2 regions of the Bradyrhizobium sp. CCGUVB14 genome follow, and region 1 is predicted to be linked to the other one. Evidence: predicted binding sites of a transcription regulator. Region 1 holds the regulator's gene; the other holds the start of a gene.

Region 1 (7,873 bases):
TGGCGCGATGAGCTCATCATTTCCACAGACGCAAACCAATCCATCTCGCCGGCCGCGGCCGGCGATGGATATCTCGATCCTGGCCCGACCTGTCGGCCGGGGATGGCGTCGTCAGCCGATCGGCAGGCGGGTGATGGTCGGCGGCCTGTCGGCGCTGATCTGCGGCTTGTGCTCGCGCTCGCCGAGCGGCTGCGTCACGGGCAGTTGCAGGACGGTTGCGCGCTGGCCTTCGACCAGCTGCGTCACCAGCACGTATTTGCCGTCGGGGAATTCGATCGCGTCGTGATGACGATCGGGAATGTGCGGATCGACCTTGCCGAACTTGCCGACGCGCGAATTGACGGTGCGGGTCCAGATCCAGCGATTGTCGTAGCGGACGTTGTCGGCGAAGGCGAGCTCCGTTCCCGGAAGCAGGCAGACCGCGACGGACATGTCGGCTTCGGAGGCGAAGCCGCGCGTCGAGGTGCCGCGGAAGGTTGTCGTGACGATCGTCTCGCCCACTTCTGCGGGGCGCGTCGCGACAGCGTGCAGGCTGTAGTCACACATCGGGGTGCTCCTCAATCGGGATAGAGCACCCGCGCCTCCGCTGAGGCGCAGGCCCCTATCAGAGTGGAAGGCCGCGATCTTATGCTTGTTTGTGGGCAAATCTGCGGCTCGCATCCGCAGAGCGCGATCACATTATCTTTTTCAAATGCGCGAGGAACAAAGCCTGCTCTCGTGCATTCGAACAGCGCGTTGCCTCAGCGGCCTGCGGGCGCCGACCAACCGGAGTATGGCCAGGCCGGTTGTGATGGCCGCTCGATCGCGTTGCGGGCATCGCCGAATTGCGCGCTCGTCGCTTGCGGTGCCTTGCGGGCACGGTGCTGCCGCTGTGCGGCGAAAGCCTGAGACGCTGATGCTGCAATCAGCGCCATCGTGACGGTGCTCAAAACGATCTTGCGCATGGTGATCTCCTCGGTCTCTCAAAGGCCTGCGAAGCGATGCGTGCTTCGTTGCGGCGTGCCGAGGATGTAGCGCTGGAGAGGGGGCCGGATAATCTGTGCAAAACCAGAAAGACTATCCAGCCGGAGCGGACAATCGTCCGCTCCAATCGTTGATTGCGGTCGTCGATTGCGACGCGCTCAGTACTTCCGGTACAGCCCGATCAGCTTGCCCTGGATCTTGACCCGGTTGGGCGGCAGGATACGGACCTCATAGGCCGCATTCGCCGGCTCGAGCGCAATCGAGGCGCCGCGGCGGCGGAAACGCTTGAGCGTTGCTTCCTCGTCGTCGATCAGGGCGACCACGATATCACCGGTATCGGCGCTCTCGTTGCGCTGGATCAGCGCCATGTCGCCGTCGAGAATGCCGGCCTCCACCATGGAGTCGCCGCGGACCTCGAGCGCATAGTGCTCGCCCGAGCCGAGCATGTCGGGCGGGACGCTGATGGTGTGGCTGCGGGTTTGCAAAGCCTCGATCGGCGTACCGGCCGCGATCCGGCCCATCACGGGCACCGCCACGGGCCGCTCGCCCTCGTCGGCGGGCGGGCTCGACGTCGTACGCACCTTGCCGAGATTGCCCTCGATGACGCTCGGCGTGAAGCCGCGGCGGCTGCCGGCGGCGGCCTGGAGCTCGGGCAGCTTGATCACCTCGATGGCGCGGGCGCGGTTGGGCAGGCGGCGGATGAAGCCGCGCTCCTCGAGCGCAGTGATCAGGCGATGGATGCCTGATTTCGAGCGCAGATCGAGCGCGTCCTTCATCTCGTCGAAGGAGGGCGGCACGCCGCTTTCCTTCAGGCGCTCGCTGATGAACCGCAGGAGCTCGTACTGTTTGCGCGTTAACATCTCGACCAAAATCCCCCGGTTGATGTCGTTCGATTCCGAGACGCTGAATTCAGCGATAAGCCGCTACATGCTCGAAACAAATCATGAACGGACACTATATGTTCGATACATGTTCCGCAACTGCTTAATTTACCGTGAACGCGGCAAAGTTCGCGGAACGGTTGCGAACGATGCGCTCAGGCGGGCAGTCGCAGCACCTCGCAAGGCGCGCCCGCTTCGGCCTTCGGCGCGAACGGCGCACGCACGAGAAGTGCCTGTGCCGCAGCGAGATTTGCAAGCAGCGAGGAGTCCTGGTGGTTGACGGGAAGCGCGATGAGCGTGCCGTCATCACGCAGATCGAGGCGCGCGCGCAGGTAATCCTCGCGCTGGTCATTGGCGGAGACGTCGCGGCCGAGCACCGCGCGTTCGCGGCGGTGATGAACCATCGAACGGCCGGACAACGCGCGAATCAGCGGCACCATGAACAGGAAGCCGCACACGTAGGATGACACGGGATTGCCGGGCAGGCCGATCACGCGCATCGCCCCGAGCTGTCCGTTCATCATCGGTTTGCCCGGCCGCATCGCGATCTTCCAGAACGCCATCGAGGTGCCTTCGTCCTTCAGCGCCTGCTGCACCAGATCGTGGTCGCCGACCGAGGCGCCGCCAGTCGTGATCAGGATGTCGGCACCGGAGTCGCGCGCGCGCCGGATGCCGGCCGTGGTGGCGGCAAGCGTGTCGGCCGCAATGCCGAGGTCGATGGTGTCGGCACCCTCGCTGCGGGCGAGCGCATGCAGGGCGTAGCCGTTGGAATAGACGATCTGGCCATGGCCCGGCGTGCTGCCCGGCATCACCAGCTCGTCGCCGGTCGCGAGAATCGCGACCTTAGGGCGGCGGCGGACGGCCAATTGCGGGTGGTTCATGCCGGCGGCGAGCGCGAGGTCGCGCTCGGTGAGCCTGGCGCCCTTGCGCAGGAGCACGTCGCCCTCGGAGAAGTCGATGCCGGCCGGGCGGATGTGCCGCCCGGTGAGGGCTGCCTCCTTGATCGCGATGTGCTTGCCGTTAGCGACAGTGTCTTCCTGGATCACGACCGCATCTGCGCCGTCGGGAACGACGCCTCCGGTGAAGATCCGCACGGCTTCGCCGGCGCCGACCGTTCCTGCAAACGGACGGCCGGCAGCGACCTCGCCAACGACGGTGAGCGTCGTGTCAATCTTCGCCGCATCGGCTGCGCGGACGGCATAGCCATCCATCGCCGACATCGCCTGGGGCGGCTGCGTCCGCCGCGCCGCGACGTCGCGTGCGAGCACGCGATGAAAGGCCGCCTCGAGCGCGACCGTCTCTTCAGGCAGTGGCTCCGCACCGGCGAGCACCGCGGCGAGCGCGTCAGAAACCGGCATCAGGGCCACGGTGAAAAACTCCAGCTACGCCCGTTCGGGCAAATCAGCGGCGAGAGTTCTAGCCGAGTGCAGGCACGGAGGCAAAACGACGGTCGCGCAGGATGATTGATCCTGCATCACCCGCGCGGCGATGGAGTGGGAGCATCAGGTCCGCCGGGGCATGGTCCGGAAGGCGAGATAGACGGGCAGGAGGATAGCCATGGCAAGCACGAGGATGATGGAAGCCACGGCCAGCATCCTCAGGTCCCCTCCGGACTGACGTCGGGCGCTTGAGGCCCTTGATCCCTGTCGGGCATCGGATCGGCCTGGGCCTTCAGATCAGCCGCCTTGCTCATCAGCTTGGCGGAAAGCTCGGAATCAGAGGTGGTCCTGGCGAATTTGACCAGCAGGGAGGCCTGCTTGGTGAGGTAGGTTTTGCCCAACACGATGATACGTCCGTTCGTAGAATTCCCAACCGACTCTAGAGTCCGGAAGGGGGCATTCCGTTCCCGGAACTTCGTATAAAAATGCACAGAGCCGTTTGGTTCCTCCTCCGGGTGAAATTGCTCCGGAAACGGCGGTCAGATCCCCAGCGCCTTCAGTGCAATGCCGACGTCGCGGGGCGAGGTGACATGCACGGCCTTCAGCCCGCGGGCGCGGGCGCCTTCGACGTTCGCGGCGAGGTCATCGAAGAACACGATCCGGTTAGCGGGCACCCCCATCGCGGTGACGACGTGGTCGAAGGCTTCCGCATCAGGTTTGCGCAGGCCGATGCTGGAGGAGAGGTACAGCGCGCGGAAATGACCGAGCAGATCGGCATACTCTTTCGAGAAATGGTCGACATGCGGGCGGTTGGTGTTGGAGAAGGCGTAGAGCGGCATCTGCTTGGCCGCGCGCGGCAGCAATTCCGCGATGTCGGGCATCTCGCCGGCGAAGATCGCGTTCCATCCTTCCAGGAATTGCGCATCTGAAATGCCGATGCCGAGCGAGGAGCGCAGCGACTGGAAATAGTCCTCGTCGCTGATCCTGCCGACCTCGTGCAGCCGGTAGGCCTCGCTGTCGCGCTCATAGCGCGTCACGATGGCTTCGGGCTCGAGGCCTGCATGTCCCGCCCAGCAGGCGATCGCCTTGGAGAAATCGATGTCGAGCACGACGCGCCCGAGATCGAACAGAAGCGCGTCCGCGCTGCCGGGTGAGAGCGATGTCATTCTATCAGTATCGGTAGGGTTCATGGTCGAATAGCGGGAACGCGCTGAACACACTCGGCGCATTGGTTGCGGTGGCCTGGTGCAGACAGGATTTGTTGACCTCGGCGAACGAGGTGGCGCCAAGCAGCCCGAGGCAGCGCAGCACCTCGTCCTCGAGCAGTTCGAGCATCCGCGTCACGCCGGTCTCGCCGGCCGCCGCCAGGGCCCAGCATTGCAGCCGGCCGATGCCGACAAGGTCGGCGCCCGCCGCGATCGCCTTGACGATGTCGGTGCCGCGGCAGATGCCGCCATCCACCATGATCTTGGCGCGGCCCCTCACGGCGTCGACGATCTCGGGCAGCACATGCATGGCGCCGCGGCCGTGATCGAGCTGGCGGCCGCCATGGTTGGAGACGTAGATCCACTCGACGCCGTGATCGACCGCGATCTGCGCGTCCTCGGCGGTGGCGATGCCCTTGAGGATCAGCGGTATCTTGAACTTGTCCTTGACCATCTTCACGGTCCGCCACTCCAGCCCCTTCTGGAAATCGCCGCCGGTGGCGCGCAGGCGGCTCTCGCGAACGTAGCGCTTGGCGATGTCACGCTCACGACGGCTGTAATGGGCGGTGTCGACGGTCAGGCAGAAGGCGGCATATTTGGCCTTCTCGGCGCGGCTGACCACGTCGGCGACGAATGCGTCGTCGCCGCGAACGTAGAGCTGGTACATGCGCAGCGCGTCGGGAGCGGCTTCGGCGGTCTTCTCGAGACCGGGCTCGGAGACCGAGCTCAACATGTGCGACGCCCCGAAGGTGCCGGCCGCGCGCGCGACGCTGGCGGCTCCGTGGGGATCGAAGATTTCCAGCGCGCCGACGGGGGCGAGCACCACGGGCAGGCGCATCTTGCGGCCGAACTGCTCGACCGAGCCGTCGACCTTGCGCACGTCGCGCAGCACACGCGGACGGAAAGCGATCTCGTCCAGGGCCATGCGGTTGCGGCGCATCGTGGTTTCGGTTTCGGCCGCGCCGACGATGTAGTCCCAGGCGTTCTGGTTGAGGTTGGAACGTGCCTTCCGGATGAATTCGTGCAGGTTCTGGAACGGCTCGCTGCTGGCGCCGAGTTCGACATTCCGTTCCGGCCGGAGTGCTTCGTTCATTGTTATCCTCCCGAGAATTTGAAGCGTTATGTCATCGGGTATCTCGTTCGGCCCTCCAAAACCATCCTAAAATCGCATAGCTGCGAAGCGTGGCTCGGCCGATCGATTCCCGCTTGGCGGGCGATGGTTTCGGAACGTTGCCAAAAGTTTAGGCCAGGGCGAAGGGATTTTTGCGATATACCCGCGGGCGTGGCAGCCCGGCCTTGAAGAAACCTGAATGGTATTGTGAGAACCGGGCTGGATCGCCATTTGCGTGGCGTCCCGTCCCAAGCGAAAAGGCCAACCATTCCATGCGGAAAACCCTGCTGTTCCCCCTGGGCGCGCTTACCGGAGTATGCCTGACCCTTCTCGTATCCGGTCCGCAGGGCGGACTATGGGCGGCACGGGCGGCAGCCGGCGCGGACGATGCCTACTCCCAGCTCAATCTGTTCGGAGAGGTCTTCGAGCGGGTGAAGGCGAGCTACGTCGAGAAGCCCGACAATTCCAAGCTGATCGAAGGCGCGATCACGGGCATGGTGACCTCGCTCGATCCGCATTCCCGCTACATGAACGACAAGGCCTGGACCGAGATGCAGGAGACCACCTCCGGCGAGTTCGGCGGGCTCGGCATCGAGGTCACGATGGAGGAGGGCCTGGTCAAGGTCGTTTCCCCAATCGACGACACGCCGGCGTCCAAGGCCGGCCTCATGTCCGGTGACCTCGTCAGCAAGATCGACGGCGAGAACGTGCAGGGCATGACGCTCGAGCAGGCCGTCAACAAGATGAAGGGCCCGGTCGATACCAAGACCAAGCTGACCATCATCCGCAAGGGCGCCGATGCGCCGATGGATGTCGCGATCACGCGTGAGATCATCCATGTCCGCCCGGTCCGCTTCCACGTCGAAGGCGACATCGGCTACATCCGCGTCACCTCGTTCAACGAGCAGACCACCGACGGCTTGAAGAAGGCGATCGCCTCGATCTCCAAGGACATCCCGCAGGAGAAGCTGGCCGGCTATGTGATGGACCTGCGCAACAATCCCGGCGGCTTGCTCGACCAGGCCGTGTCGGTGTCGAGTGCGTTCCTGCAGCGCGGCGAGGTCGTCTCGACCCGCGGCCGCAATCCCGAAGAGACCCAGCGCTTCACCGCGCATGGCGGCGACCTCACCAAGGGCAAGCCGCTTGTGGTGCTGGTCAACGGCGGCTCGGCCTCGGCCTCGGAGATCGTGGCCGGCGCGCTGCATGATCACAAGCGCGCCACCATCATCGGCACGCGCTCGTTCGGCAAGGGCTCGGTGCAGACCATCATTCCGCTCGGCGCCGGCAACGGCGCGCTGGCGCTGACCACGGCGCGCTACTACACGCCGTCGGGCCGCTCGATCCAGGCCCAGGGCATCGCGCCTGACATCGAGATCCTCCAGGACGTGCCGCCCGAGCTGAAAGGCCGCGTCGACACCATCGCGGAGTCGCAGATGCGCGGCCATCTGCAGGCCGCCGACGGCACCGAGCAGACCGGATCGCAGTCCTATGTCCCGCCGGAAGAGAAGGACGACAAGGCGCTGCACGCGGCCTATGACTTCCTGCACGGCGTCACCGTGAACGCGGCGGCCGCGAAGCCGGCGCCCAAGGCCACGGTGCCGAACTAATCTCTCACGGTCCTTGCGACCTTCGGAGATCGCCCGGGAGCGGATGCCGCTCCCGGGCGATTTCGTTTCGGGACGTCGTCTCAGCTCGGGTTCATCGCGGCAAAGGTTGCCTCGTAGCGGCCCTCGCGCTCGGCCCAGCGCCGCGTGCGATCGCGCTCGACCAGCACTTCGCCGCGGGGATGAACCGCAAGCTCGAGGAGCTGCATCACCTCCGCGACATAGGCAGGAAGCGGCATCGCGCGCGGGTCGCTCGCCTGCTGCGCGCCGGTGAGTTCGGTCTGCACATAGGGCGGTGCAAGCTCCAGCACATCGACGGGGATGTTGCGCAGCTGATGGCGCAGCGATTGGAGCCAGGAGTGCAGGAACGCCTTGCTGGCGCAGTAGGTCGGAAAGTCGGCGAGCGGCACGAAGGCGAGGTTCGAGCTCGTCACCATGATCGTCGCATTCCGCTGCGCCTTCAGGATCGGCAAAAACGCCGCCGCCACGCGCAGCACGCCCAGGATGTTGGTCTCCACCATCGCCTCAGCGTCGGCAGCGTCCCAGTCATCGGCGGTCATGTCCTCCGCCTTGGAGATACCGGCATTGGCGATCAGCATGTTGAGCTCGGGGAAGCGCGCGCGAACTTCAGCCGCAAGGCGCGACGGCGCCGCGGGATCGTCGAGGTCGAGCGGCAAGGCGACAATTCCCGAACGGTCGGCCGTGATCTGATCGAGCAGAGACCGTCGCC
Region 2 (7,873 bases), 1.9 Mb from region 1:
GCCCTGGACCTCGATGAGGCGCGCGCCCATCACTTCCTTCCGGTACTGCTCCATGACCTTGGGCCACACCACGACATTGGCGATGCCGGTCTCGTCCTCCAGCGTCATGAACACGACGCCGCTGGCGCTGCCCGGCCGCTGCCGCACCAGCACCACACCGGCGCAGCGGACGCGGCGCCGCTCGTTCTCATGGCTGATCTCCTTGCAGGCGACGATCCGCTCGCGTGAAAGCATCTCGCGCAGGAATTCCATCGGATGGCCCTTGAGCGACAAGCGGATGGTCTGGTAGTCGGCGACGACCTGTTCGGGACGCGGCATCACGGGGAGTGGCTTAGCCTGCTCGTCGGGCTGCTCGCGCGCGGTGGCCGCCTCGAACAGCGGCAGCGCCACATCGTCGGGCAGCCGCCGCACCTGCCACAGCGCCTCGCGGCGATCGAGCCCGAGCGAGCGGAACGCGTCGGCATCCGCCAGCAGGATCAGCGCGCGCTTGGGCAGGCCGGTGTCGCGGGCAAAATCCTCGAGCGAGGTGAAGGGCTGGCGGTCGCGAGCCTTGATGATGCGGTCAGCCCAGTCTTCCTGAGTGACATGGACCTTGCCTTGCCGCTTCGCTTGCTCCGCTTTGAGGAACTCCTCATCGGGATCGAGCCAGTGAAAGCCGTCGATCTGACGAAAACCCAGGCGAACGGCGCAATATCTGTCGTCGGTGTTCTCCAGCGTGTTCTGCGCAAAGCTGTGGGAGACATCGATCTCGCGTACCTCGACGCCGTTCTTGCGGGCGTCGCCGACGATCTGCGCCGGCGCGTAAAAGCCCATCGGCTGCGAGTTCAAGAGGCCGCAGCAGAAGGCATCGGGGTGATGATATTTCAGCCATGAGGAGATGTAGACGAGCTGGGCAAAGCTCGCGGCATGGCTCTCCGGGAAACCGTAGGAACCAAAGCCCTTGATCTGGTCGAAACAACTCCTGGCGAAATTGGCATCGTAGCCGCGCGCGACCATGTTGCCGATCAGCTTCTCCTCGTATTGGCCGATGGTGCCGACATTGCGAAAGGTCGCCATCGAGCGGCGCAGGCCGTTGGCTTCCTCGGAGGTGAATTTCGCCGCCTCGATCGCGATGCGCATCGCCTGCTCCTGGAACAGCGGCACGCCCTTGGTCTTGTGCAGCACCTTGTAGAGTTCGTCCGCGGGACCATGCTCGGGCGCTGGCGAGGGATAGGTCACCTTCTCGATACCGTTCCGCCGCCGCAAGTAAGGATGCACCATGTCGCCCTGGATCGGGCCCGGCCGTACGATCGCGACCTCGATGACGAGATCGTAGAAGGTCCGCGGCTTCAGCCGCGGTAGCATGTTCATCTGCGCGCGGCTCTCGACCTGGAAGACGCCGAGCGATTCACCGGCGCACAGCATGTCGTAAACCTTGGGATCGTCCTGCGGGACGCTCGCCAGAACCCAGCGTTTTCCCTTGTGCTGGTCGATCAGGTCAAAACATTTCCGGATGCAGGTCAGCATGCCCAGCGCGAGCACGTCAACCTTCATCATATTGAGCGCATCGACATCGTCCTTGTCCCATTCGATGAAAGTGCGATCGTCCATCGCGGCGTTGCCGATCGGCACATAGGTATCGAGCCGGTCCTGGGTCAGCACATAGCCGCCGACATGCTGGGAGAGATGGCGCGGGAATTCGATCAGCTCGGTCGCAAGCTCGACCGCGAGATTGATCATGGGATTTTGGGGATCGAGCCCGGCCTGCCTGACCTGCATGTCGTTGAGGCCCTTGCCCCAGCTGCCCCAGACGGTGTCGGCGAGCGCGGCGGTGACGTCCTCGGTCAGGCCCAGCGCCTTGCCAACGTCGCGGATGGCGCTGCGCGGACGATAATGGATGATGGTGGCGATGATCGCGGCACGGTGGCGGCCGTAGCGGCGATAGACATATTGCATCACCTCCTCGCGCCGCGAATGCTCGAAATCGACGTCGATGTCGGGCGGCTCCAGCCGCTCCTTGGAGATGAAGCGCTCGAACAGCAGATCGACCTTGGTCGGATCGACCGAGGTGATGCCGAGCACGTAGCACACGGCCGAATTCGCTGCCGATCCCCGCCCCTGGCACAGAATGTTCTGGCTGCGCGCATAGTGGACGATGTCATGCACGGTGAGGAAGTAATGCGCGTATTTCAGCTCTGATATCAGCGCGAGTTCCTTCTTCAGCGTCGCGCGCAACTTGTCGTCGATCTTGCCGCCGAAATATGTGTCGACGCCCGCCCAGGTCAGGTCTTCCAGATGCCCCTGCGCGGTCTTGCCTGGCGGCACCGGCTCGTCCGGGTATTGATATCTGAGCTGATCGAGCGAGAAGTCGATCTTGTCGGCAAAGCGCATGGTCTCCGCGATCGCCTCGGGGAAATCGCGAAACAGGCGCGCCATCTCGCGAGGCGTCTTCAGGAAGCGCTCGGCATTGGCTTCCAGCTTGCGTCCGACCGCCTCGATCGTGGTCTTTTCCCGGATGCAGGTCAGCACGTCCTGAAGCGGACGACGGCCGGGATCGTGATAGAGCACCTCGTTGGTCGCAAGCAGCGGCACGCCGGCTTTGGCGGCGAGATCGTCGAGCCGCGCCAGACGACGACGGTCGTCGCCGCGATAGACCAGGCTCGCGGCCAGCCACACGCCCTCGGCGCGGCCGGCTTTGAGTTTTGAGAGCACATCCAGCGTTTGCGCATCATCAAACCGATGCGGCAACGCCAGGACCAGGAGCTGGCCTTCCGAAAATTCCAGCAGATCGGTGAAGCTGAGACGGCATTCGCCCTTCTCGATCCGCGTGATGTCGTCGCCGCGTTTGCCCCGGGTCAGAAGCTGGCACAGCCGACCATAGGCGGCGCGATCGCGCGGATAGACGAAAATGTCGGGCGTGCCGTCGATGAAGACGATGCGCGTGCCGATCAGGAGCTTTGGCTTGTGCAGCACCTTGTCATTGTCGAGTTCCTTCCAGGCGCGCACCACGCCGGCCAGCGTGTTGTGATCGGCAATGCCGATCACGGGAATGCCGAGCTTGCTGGCCTGATGCACATAAGCGCGCGGATCCGAGCCGCCGCGCAGGAACGAGAAGTTGGTGGTGATGCCGATCTCGGCATAAGCGGGGCTGGTCATGCGAAGAGACCGTGCACGTACCAACCGGGAGAAGCGGGCTTGCCGTCGGCGTCGAACACCTCCCCCTCGTAAAGACCATCGCGAAAGATCCAGAAGCGCAGACCCTCGGCATCCTCGATGCGGAAATAATCCCGCGTCAGCTGTTTGCCGTCCTGCCGCCACCATTCCATCGCGATGCGTTCAGGTCCTTCCACCCGCACCACGGCATGTTTTGCACGCCGCCAGGTGAATTGATGCGGCGGGCCGTCAGGCACGGTCGCGAACGGCACTGTGACCGGCTCCGGCTTGTCGAACAGCCGCAGCGGACGCAGTGGCGGCTCGCTCTCGGCGCGCGCCGGCCATTCGGCCTGCATGGCGGCGGCGAGATGATGCTGCGCTGGCGCGGCCAGCACCGCCTGCTCGGGGATATGGGTATCCTGCGGCAGATGCACGACGACGCGTTTTCCGCCGATACGCGCGGCGATGCGGTCGATCAGCGCGGCCAATTCGTCATTGTCGTGGACATGGGCGTCGAGATCGCGCTGCTCCTGCACCACGATCTCGGTGCGGCTCGCCGACAACCGCACCATGTCGAAGCCGAAGCCGGGATCGAGGGGATCGGCAAGCGCATCGAGACGCTCGCGGAACAGCCGGTCGATCACTTTGCTTCGCGTCACGGGACGCCCGGTCTCGACCATGATCGCGCGCACCACGCCGTCGGTGCGGAAGAACGCGGCCTCCAGGCGTCGCGCGCCCTTGCCTTGTTTTTCCATGGAGGCGATCAGCGTATCGGCCAGCCGCGACAGCGTCATCGCGATCATGGTGTCGGTCGCGATCGGCTCGGCAAAGCGCTTTTCCACGATGTAGTCGGGCAGCGGTTTTCGCGGGCTGATCGGCGCATCGCCCTGCCCCAGCGCATGCGCGAGCAGCGTGGAGAACCGCGCGCCGAACCGCGCCGTGATTTCACTCGGCGCGCGCGAGGCAACATCGCCGATCGTCTTCAGCCCGGCGCGCCGCAGGCCGGTGGTGATCATCTCGTCCGCACCGAGCGCGGACACCGGAAACCGGTCGATCGCCGCGGCCTCGCCGCCATCGGCAACGATAACGCCAGGCGTCTGCCGCGTCAGCGTGCGCGCGCAGACCGAGGTCCCGGCGATCGCCGCGCTGACGGCAAAACCTTGTCGCGCCAGCGCGCGAACCAGCGTCTGCAACAACGCAGCCTCGCCGCCGAACAGATGCGCGCAGCCGGTGATGTCCAAAAACAGCCCGTGCGGCGGATCGAGCGCCACCAGCGGCGTGAAGCGGTCGCACCAGTCGGCGATGTCGCTGAGCGTCTTCGCATCGGCCACGACATCGGCGTCGAACACTTTTAAATCCGGGCACATCGCCCGCGCGTTCGCGAGCGGCTGGCCGATGTGCAGGCCGAGCCGCTCAGCAGCTTCATCCAGCGCATGGATCACCAGCGCATTGTTCTCCTTGATGACGACAATGCTGGGCTCGTTGCCATTACCCAGCGCGCCGAAGAACCGCTGGATCCGGTCGATGGGCAGGCGCGGCAGCCACAGGCTGAGGATACGCCGACGGTTCAGAGAACTGGCACTCATCACATTTCCATTCCATGATCCACCGGCCACACGGGCCATGACGATTACGCAACAGCTCGACATCGAAGCGCGGTGCGCCCCAGGCACTCCAAGGCGCCGCAGGCATTGAAGCTGACCCCGGCGGCGAATGCGCCGCACGCAGCATCCATCGCGTCTCCGCGGTCGAGGGCAGCGGCTGCGCCGCCATCCGCAACAAGAGGCCGGTGACGCCGGAGGATTGCGCGGCCAGCGTCAGCTTGCGGCTCGCCACCAGATCGAACTGGCGCGTCTCACCCCAGAGCTCGAGCACGACAGCACCGAGCGCATCGCAGGCGAGCGCATCGGCCGAGGTGCGCAGCGCGCTCTCGACGTCAGCCGCACGCACCATCACCACGCGGCGCGGATCGAGGCCGAGTTCGGCGAGGCCGCTCATCGACAACGCACCGGTTTCAAGTTCCGAAAAATCCTGCCGCACCCACAACAACGGCCGTTGCGTCGTGACGCGGCCCGCAAGGCCGGTGACGAAACCGGTCGCGGCCGCGCCCTGACGCCCCTCGCAAAACACCTCGTGGATCGCCGCGCGTGCGAGCCCGCCTTTCAAAGCGCGGTCGACCTCACCATGGCCGAGCGCAACGCGGTCGCGATGATGCACGACTTCCGCCGTCTCGATCCGTTCGATCTGGCTGCGCAAGGTCGCAAGCGCGCTCATGCGTGCGCCGCTCATGCTCGCCGCTCCTTCAGAGGTGATTGCCGAGGGCTCTCAAAAATAAGAACCAGCAGCTGGCTCATTTGTTCATGATATGTTCTAATATAAAGCTAACGGCGCGCGAAGAGTCAATCGAATTGCGCTTGATCGAATTCATGAGCTGAATCAAAGGGATTCCGGGATGGACGTGCAACGCAAGCTGGAGATCCTGGCGGATGCCGCCAAGTACGACGCCTCCTGTGCCTCCAGCGGCACCGAAAAGCGGGATTCCAGCGACGGCAAGGGCATGGGCTCGACCGCGCCCGGCATGGGCATCTGCCATTCCTACGCGCCGGATGGGCGCTGCATCTCGCTGCTCAAGGTGCTGCTCACCAACGCCTGCAATTACGATTGCCTCTATTGCGTCAACCGCGCCTCCTCCAACGTGCCGCGCGCCCGCTTCACCATCGACGAGGTGGTCAAGCTGACGCTCGACTTCTACCGGCGCAATTACATCGAAGGCCTGTTTCTCTCCTCCGGCATCATCCGCAGTCCCGACTACACGATGGAGCAGGTCGTCAGCGTCGCGCGAAAACTGCGCGAGGAGCATCACTTCCGCGGCTACATCCATCTCAAGACGATTCCGGAAGCCGACGACGCGCTGATCACGGAGGCCGGCAAATATGCCGACCGTCTCTCCATCAACATCGAGATGCCTGAGGAGACGAGCCTGCAGCAATTCGCGCCGGAGAAGGACGTGCGCGCGATCCGCCGCACCATGGGCCGGCTGCGGCTGAAGCTCGACGAGGCCGAGGATATCAGCAGCACAAAGACGAAAGCAAAGCCGCAGCGTTTTGCGCCCGCAGGCCAGAGCACGCAGATGATCGTCGGCGCTGACGCGGCCTCCGATCACACCATTCTTCACACAAGTTCAAATCTCTACGGCTCATACCGGCTGCGGCGCGTCTATTACTCCGCGTTCAGCCCGATCCCCGATGCCAGCCGCGCCTTGCCTCTGGTCCAGCCGCCCTTGCTGCGCGAGCACCGGCTCTACCAGGCCGACTGGCTGATGCGGTTCTATGGTTTCGACGTTGCGGAGATCGTCGACGACAGCGCGATGCTGCCGCTCGACATCGATCCAAAGCTCGCCTGGGCGCTGCGCCACCGCGACCGTTTCCCGCTCGACGTCAACCGTGCCAGCCGCGAGGAGCTGTTGCGCGTGCCGGGCTTCGGCACCAGGGCGGTCGAGCGCATCATCGCCACGCGGCGCACCACCACGATCCGCCTCTCCGATCTGGCGCGACTGCACGTGCCCCGCAACAAGGCACTGCCGTTCATCGTGCTCAGCGATCACCGGCCCACGCCGCATCGTCTCGACGAGGCGCGCCTGATCGAACGATTCAAGCCGAAGGCAACGCAACTGGGGTTTGGCTTCTGATGCAGTACATCATCCTCGACACCGAAACCGATTTCGACGGCTGGCGCAAAGCCGCGCGCACGCTTGCGCTTCATCATGTGAAGCCCACCGATGTCACCTGGGCCGTGCAGGGCGGCGAAGCGGACTTGTTCGCACCGTCCGCGCCGTCTCCGATCCTCGAGGTGAACGACGGCACCTTCAGCGTATCAGGCAAATTCGTCGACCTCGCCGAGGCCGCCATCCTGCATCGCGATCCCGAGCGCTTTGCGATCCTCTATCGTCTGCTCTGGCGATTGAGGGACAATCACGATCTCATCGAGGTCGCAACCGATGCTGACGTCGCGCTGGTCACGGCGATGGCGAGAGCGGTTCATCGCGACGAGCACAAGATGCACGCCTTCGTGCGCTTTCGCGAGATCGGTCGCGAACGCGCGGCGCATTATGTCGCCTGGTTCGAGCCGGAGCATCACATCGTCGAGCTCGCAAGCCCCTTCTTCGCCAAGCGCTTTGCGGACATGCCCTGGTCGATCCTGACGCCCGATCTCTGCGCGCATTGGGACGGACACGCGTTGTCGTTCACGCCGGGCGTGAGCAAGAGCGAGGCGCCGGGCGAAGACCGGCTGGAAGAAACCTGGCGGCGTTACTACGCCAGCATCTTCAACCCGGCGCGGTTGAAGGTGAAGGCGATGCAGACGGAGATGCCGAAGAAATACTGGAGGAACCTGCCCGAGGCCTCGATCATTAAACCCTTGATCGAGGATGCCGAGCGCATGACCGGCGCCATGATCGCCAATGCCGCAACCGATCCGCACAAGCCTCAGAAGCGGCCGGAGGCTCCGATGATACGCAAGACCGTTGCCAACGATCTCGAAGCGCTCAGCGAGGAGGCCGCGCATTGCCGTGCCTGCCCGCTCTACAAGGACGCGACGCAGACCGTGTTCGGCGAAGGCCCGAAGGACGCCACCATCATGCTGGTCGGCGAGCAGCCCGGCGACAAGGAAGACCTCGCCGGCCATCCCTTCGTCGGACCGGCCGGACAGATGCTCGACCGCGCGCTCGCGGAGGCCGGCGTCG

The links. The regulator LexA, encoded in region 1, represses DNA repair genes until DNA is damaged. The targets are predictions, from matches to a motif close to TGTTCNNNNTGTGTTCNG.
Region 2: a site for LexA is predicted at 5,488-5,505, ahead of NLM32_RS17170 (putative DNA modification/repair radical SAM protein). Genes of this name have one in related genera too.

Annotation. Positions count from the first base shown of each region.
Region 1 is NZ_JANADS010000001.1:5,657,238-5,665,110, reverse strand. Features, by position in the region: gene NLM32_RS26425 (hypothetical protein) at 112-546, opposite strand; gene NLM32_RS26420 (hypothetical protein) at 741-944, opposite strand; gene lexA (transcriptional repressor LexA) at 1,122-1,823, opposite strand; gene glp (gephyrin-like molybdotransferase Glp) at 2,000-3,211, opposite strand; gene NLM32_RS26405 (hypothetical protein) at 3,442-3,627, opposite strand; gene NLM32_RS26400 (HAD family phosphatase) at 3,763-4,389, opposite strand; gene NLM32_RS26395 (alpha-hydroxy acid oxidase) at 4,394-5,521, opposite strand; gene NLM32_RS26390 (S41 family peptidase) at 5,812-7,146, shown strand; gene NLM32_RS26385 (SDR family oxidoreductase) at 7,227-7,873, opposite strand, start outside.
Region 2 is NZ_JANADS010000001.1:3,715,739-3,723,611, reverse strand. Features, by position in the region: gene NLM32_RS17185 (error-prone DNA polymerase) at 1-3,135, opposite strand, end outside; gene NLM32_RS17180 (DNA polymerase Y family protein) at 3,132-4,718, opposite strand; gene NLM32_RS17175 (ImuA family protein) at 4,621-5,421, opposite strand; gene NLM32_RS17170 (putative DNA modification/repair radical SAM protein) at 5,585-6,820, shown strand; gene NLM32_RS17165 (UdgX family uracil-DNA binding protein) at 6,820-7,873, shown strand, end outside.